2 regions of the Staphylococcus sp. AS1337 genome follow, and region 2 is predicted to be linked to the other one. Evidence: predicted binding sites of a transcription regulator. Region 2 holds the regulator's gene; the other holds the start of a gene.
The links. Region 2 encodes CtsR, which represses protease genes until heat stress. Its sites were predicted from a motif close to ATGGTCAATAAAGGTCAAACA; they were not measured.
Positions count from the first base shown of each region.

Region 1 (3,218 bases), 330 kb from region 2:
GAGCAATTCTTCATACTATCAACACTGAAGATGCACAAGGCGTATTTAATTTTACTGCGCCAATCGTTGAACATCAAAATTTATTTGGCTACACTCTTGCGCGTGTGTCACATCGCCCACATTATACTTGGGTCCCGTCATTAGCATTACGAATTATCTTAGGTCAAATGTCTACAGTTATTCTTGATACTCAAAAGGTTATCCCAAACAAATTACAGGCAATTGACTTTAAATTTAAATATCCAGATTTAAAAATTGCTTTAGAAAATCTAGTACATTAATTGAATAGGACTGAATTTTAAAAATGAAACATGATCGTTTAACACATGTATTACTTTTAATCTCTGGTTTACTCCTGTTATTAAACGGTGGCTTTGCATTTGAAAAATCTACGCCGATGCTCGTTGTTTCATCCTTTTTAATCGTTTTTGGAATCATTGTTACTGCATTTGCACTAAAACTTTTCTTTAACAGTAAAAATTCTTCCAAAAGTAATACATTCCAAGATTCTTAATATACTTTTCGAAAAACCAGTCAAGTGCTATCTATGCATTTGGTTGGTTTTTCATTTGTTGCATCTTTTTATGTGAATTTACTTAATATCAATATTTATAAGCAATAAATATTTCAGTGGTTTAATTCATAACACATCACTATTAAAATAAATGCACATAAAAAAATCCGGAACAACTATTTACGTCCCGGACTACATAAAAACAAGCTTTGCAACTCTATTTGCGACTTGTCAATAACCTTACAATTTGTAATACTATGATTCAGGAACCATCACTTGGTCAACTAAACCATATTCTTTTGCTTCTTCAGCAGATAAGAAATTATCTCTATCTGTATCTTTTTCAATTTTTTCAATTGATTGACCTGTGCGTTCTGCTAAAATTTGATTTAATTTAGCACGCGTTTTAAGAATGTGGTTAGCAGCAATTTCAATTTCTGTAGCTTGCCCTTGTGCACCACCTAATGGTTGGTGAATCATTACTTCTGCGTTTGGAAGTGCAAAACGTTTGCCTTTTGCACCAGCTGAAAGTAAGAATGAACCCATAGACGCAGCCATACCAATACAAATCGTTTGTACATCTGGTTTGATGTGTTGGATTGTATCATAAATTGCGAAACCAGCAGTTACACTACCACCTGGTGAGTTAATGTAAAGATAAATATCTTTTTCAGCATCTTGTGCTTGTAAGAATAATAATTGAGAAACAATAGAGTTTGCTACATTATCATCGATTTGTGAACCTAACATAATAATACGATCTTTTAATAAACGTGAGTAAATGTCATAGGCACGTTCCCCACGGTTTGTTGTTTCAATTACTGTAGGTATTAAATTCATTAATATTGCCTCCTTATTTCTAAATGATAAACTTATTTTAACTCAAAAGTCAAACATGGTCAAAAAATAACGCTCAATTTTTTTATGAAAGTTAAATTATTCTTATTGACCGAAAGCATTTAGATTTGTACACTTAGATTAATGTGTTTTTTATCCCCTCGTAGTGTAATGGATAACACGTAAGATTCCGGTTCTTAAGATAGGGGTTCGATTCCCTTCGAGGGGACTTATAAGATATAATTAAACACTTTTCAAAATTAAGAATGTTGTAATGACGGCATTCTTTCCACATGGTATTACCATTACTAACTATATAAAACTAAATTTCAGGGACTTTTAAGGGACCAGAATGACAAAACAACGCACCTAAATGAATAAGTGGGTTGTTTTATTTAACTATTTTCCATTTGAAAAACCATTAAAGTATGGATGTACTACTGTTTTAGTTTTCTCTTCAACTTGAGTATACACTTCAATTGTAAAATCTCCTGGGGCTTTAAAATAAAACGTATAAGATCCATGTGCCAATGAAGGCTCCCAAACTTTGAAACCATCAGCTTTTAATCTTTCGTATATTTTGTCAACGCTATTTTCGTCTTTTTGTGGAAAACCTATATGAAATGTTTCTGGATAAACAGCATTTTCATCTTTTATTAAATTGAATAATAATCCATCATCATCATTCAATGCTGCAAATTTATTTCCTGCAGAACCAATACATACCAGTTCAAAATAATTCTCTAAAAATTCTTTTGTAGTAATAACATCTTTAACAGCTATATTTATATGATTAAGTTTCAATTTTTATCTCCCTCACTATTTGAACGTATAATTTGATTTTCTATGACACTTGTTGCCTCATTTAAAAACCTTTTAATAATCAATAATTCTTTTTCAGTGTATTGCGCACTTAAACTCAACATATTTTCATTTAAATTTGAAAATACATTTTGAACTTCTGTTTTCTCTTCATAATGTGGAACTATAATAATTTTTCTTCTATCTCTTGGATGTCTTTCTCTAGTTACATATCCTCTTTTTTCTAATCTGTCTACTAATGAGGTTACACTACCTGTGGTTAGTCCTACTCTTTGAGCCAATTCACCAGCAGTAATAGGACCCGTTTCTTTTAATATATTTATAGTAGTGAAATCATGACTATAAACATTTAAAAGTTCTGAAATATATTGTTGGTATAACACAACACGAGTTCCTAGACTTCTTACAAGAGAGGTTATTTCTTCATACTTTTTTTCTATTCTAATCACCTCATTTATCTTGATTATCAAAATACTTGATTATCAAAATATATTAACACACCTCTTTTTCACTTACAATAAAATCGAACCAAAGACACAAAAGCCCACCTGTTCATTTAGGTGGACTTTATATTAGTTTTCTTTTTCGTTATTTAATACTTTTCCATTCTTAGAATTAACTGTGATTTCGTGCTTATTATTGTCTTTTTGTAAATCCATATCATATACTAGTTTGCCATCATCTACTGATAAAGACCATTCTTTAATATCCCCATCAAATTCTTTTTGTCCTTTTTTGATAGCTTCTTTATAACTGATCGTATCATTATATTTAAATTCATCGTTTTTATTAACTGAATCTTCTTTTTCAGTTTCTTTATTTAAAACTTTTTTATTCTTATCTGAAATAATTACTTCAGATTCTTCGCCTGATTTTTGTTGCTCAATTTTATAAGACCATTCTCCATTACTTTTAAATGTAGCGTTTGTGTGTGAACATCTACTTTGTGAATATAACCTTCTTTAGTTTGAATATACCCGTCTACAAAAATAAGGGAGCCATTTAAAGGCTCCCTAGAGGATAGTTGTCTGAATTAATAACTAAC
Region 1 covers NZ_JBOIHZ010000004.1:41,743-44,960, forward strand. Annotated here, with positions in the region: gene ACSUE0_RS07540 (TIGR01777 family oxidoreductase) at 1-281, shown strand, start outside; gene ACSUE0_RS07545 (hypothetical protein) at 305-514, shown strand; gene clpP (ATP-dependent Clp endopeptidase proteolytic subunit ClpP) at 770-1,354, opposite strand; tRNA gene ACSUE0_RS07555 (tRNA-Arg) at 1,509-1,580, shown strand; gene ACSUE0_RS07560 (VOC family protein) at 1,751-2,155, opposite strand; gene ACSUE0_RS07565 (MarR family winged helix-turn-helix transcriptional regulator) at 2,152-2,622, opposite strand; partial or broken gene ACSUE0_RS07570 (PepSY domain-containing protein) at 2,746-3,084, opposite strand.
Region 1: clpP (ATP-dependent Clp endopeptidase proteolytic subunit ClpP) is a predicted target of CtsR. The motif match lies at 1,400-1,420, and genes of this name have one in related genera.

Region 2 (3,218 bases):
CATCAATTTCTGAAGCTTTTTCGTATAATGTTGATAGTGATAAATCGTTACCCATGGCCTGAATACGTATATGGTCTTCTTCATTAACCATAATACTTAAAGATTCATCTTCATTGAGTAATACGGCAGAAGCAGGTTGTCTTATTAATTCAGGACTTATAAGATGTTTCGCGACAAGCTTGTATTTACTTTGTTGATCCATTGAGTCCAAACGTTGTACAGACAAGTCAGGAAGCGCATCTTGTACGTCGTTAATTATTCGAAAACCATCTTGTTCTGATAAAAACATTAATGGGTGTACATGATTTTCTAAATTTCTTGCTAATCGTATTCTCGAAGACATCACAATTGGACTTTCTTCTCTATCACGCATCCATTCACTCATGTATGCACTAATATCATTTTTACTCATCATGTTTCACCTCGCCATCTTCTTTCAATGCTTTAATTTCGTCACGAACAACGGCGGCTTCTTCAAAGTTTTGTTCTTCTATCAGTTGTTTTAAATATGAACTTTTTTCTTCTATTTGTTTTTTTAATGCTAATTTTCTGTGTGAAGAATGTGGTGTTTTTCCTACATGTTCGATTTGACCACCTTGCACACGTCGTACAATATCGACAATGTCATCTTTGAATGTAGCATAGCAATCTGAACAGCCAAATTTACCAACATGTGCGATATCTTTTAATGTCATATGACAAGTAGGACATCGTTTTTCTTCTTTAAAAGCAATTTCATCAAAATCGATACCATGTTTAGCAGCTAAGTGTTGTAAGATTTGCTTCACTACAAATGCGCCTTCAATGTCATCTTGCGATTGAATTTGCTGATTTTGAGTCCATGGGTTACCACCTTGTGCGCATGTGGAACAAACCCATTTTTCATTTATACCATCTTGACCTTTCACTGCCAATTTCACTTCTGCTTCATTCAAATGACAATTCTCGCATAGCACGACGAAACACCTCACTTTAATAATAATTTATAACATGCAATAACCGTTTTATAATATTTGCTCGAATAATATCTCTCGATAATACATCCATTTTTAATGTCTCTCTGTCTATAACGGCGTGTATCATTTTTGCTTCACGTTCATTAATGTAATTTTTATCTAATAAGCCATCTACAATGTAATAAGCTTGCTGTTGTGAAATAGATGGACCAACTAATTGAAGTAAATGATTAATATAACCTGTCTCATCTCTGTTTTCAATTTTGGTGATTCGAATATATCCGCCACCACCTCTTTTACTTTCAATCTCATAGCCGTGCTCATTTGTAAAACGTGTTTTGATTACATAATTAAGCTGGGAAGGCACACAGTCAAAGCGCTGCGCAATATTGGCACGTTGAATTTCTACAACGTCTTCATTGGTGTCTTCAAATAACTTTTTAATGTATTGTTCTATGATGTCAGACATGTTGTGCATGATTATCACCTCTTTTGACCTTCTTTGACTATATTATATGACCAACTTTGACCTTTTTCAACCAATATGTTTTAAAAATTTTTAATTAAAGATGTAAGTGCTATCTAATTTATTGTATTATAGGAGTTAAGAAAAATTAAAAGGGATGAATGACTTATGCATATTATTATTGGTTTAATTGGGATAGCAGTGTTTCTTGCATTGGCGTTTCTATTTAGCTCAGATAGAAAAAATATTCGTTGGCAATATGTCGGTTTACTACTTGTAATACAACTAGTATTCGCATTTATTTTACTCAAAACTAAATTTGGTATTACAGTTATCGGTAGCATATCAGACGGCTTTAATTATTTACTAGCAAAAGCAGCAGAAGGTGTGAACTTTGTATTTGGTGGATTTGAATTTGTAGATCCTAAGAACCCGCCCTTCTTCTTTAATGTATTATTACCAATCGTATTCATTTCAGCTTTAATTGGTATTTTACAATATACAAAAATCTTACCTTGGATTATCAACGTTTTAGGTTTAGCCATTTCAAAAATTAATGGCATGGGCCGCTTAGAATCATATAATGCTGTTGCCGCTGCAATTTTAGGGCAATCAGAAGTATTTATTTCATTGAAAAAGGAATTAGCACATATTCCTAAACAACGTCTATATACATTAACAGCTTCTGCAATGTCTACAGTATCAGCTTCAATTATCGGTGCTTATTTCACATTAATTGAACCACGTTTTGTAGTTACAGCAGTTGTATTAAATCTCTTTGGTGGTTTCATCATTGCTTCTATAATCAATCCTTATAAAATTGATGCAAAAGAAGATAAACTTATCGTTGATGAGAGCGAATCAGGTAAACAATCATTTTTCGAAATGTTAGGTGAATATATCTTAGACGGTTTTAAAGTTGCAGTCATCGTAGGTGCAATGTTAATAGGTTATATCGCTATCATTGCTTTACTTAATGGTGTTGTTAGTGCAATCTTTACCGGCTTATCTGGCGGCAGTATCACTTGGGACTTCCAAACGCTTATCGGATTTGTCTTTGCACCATTTGCATTTTTAGTTGGTGTACCTTGGGATGATGCAGTACAAGCCGGATCCATCATGGCTACTAAATTACTGTCAAATGAATTTGTTGCAATGCAAAGTTTAAGTGAGATTAAAGATATGAGCGCTCATGCTAAAGGTGTTATTTCTGTATTCGTAGTATCATTTGCAAACTTTAGCTCTATCGGTATTATTTCTGGAGCAATTAAATCACTTAACAACGAAAAAGGTGATATCGTAGCTCGTTTTGGACTAAAATTATTATTCGGTGCTACACTTGTTTCATTTATTTCAGCAGCTATTGCCGGATTCTTTATTTAAAAATGTAACTTGGACATAGATATCTGCAAATATAAAAAGCTTATTCGTTCGATTTAAGTACATTTTATATAATATCAACTATTTCCATTACAAAATTAAAATATTGCTACATACCACAAGCAAACTAAAAAACACATTTCCTATCGCATGGAAGTGTGTTTTTTTAATACTTGCTAAATTGTTATATCTATATTTACAAATAGTAGACATCAATCTACATATCTTCTCTTCTTCTCTAAACTATAAGCTAAAATAAGACACTTCGCCTTATAAAATAACTACTCATTATTTTTAACGAAGTGCCTTATTAAAAAATTCCTTACGCGACATATATTTTATTGAAGTTCTATCTATTACACCTTTTCTGTCATCAATGTAGGTTTTACGATTTCTTCTATAAAATACTGTGTCAC
Region 2 covers NZ_JBOIHZ010000004.1:368,773-371,990, forward strand. Annotated here, with positions in the region: gene ACSUE0_RS09115 (protein arginine kinase) at 1-412, opposite strand, end outside; gene ACSUE0_RS09120 (UvrB/UvrC motif-containing protein) at 405-956, opposite strand; gene ACSUE0_RS09125 (CtsR family transcriptional regulator) at 973-1,434, opposite strand; gene ACSUE0_RS09130 (NupC/NupG family nucleoside CNT transporter) at 1,591-2,805, shown strand; gene pdxT (pyridoxal 5'-phosphate synthase glutaminase subunit PdxT) at 3,159-3,218, opposite strand, start outside.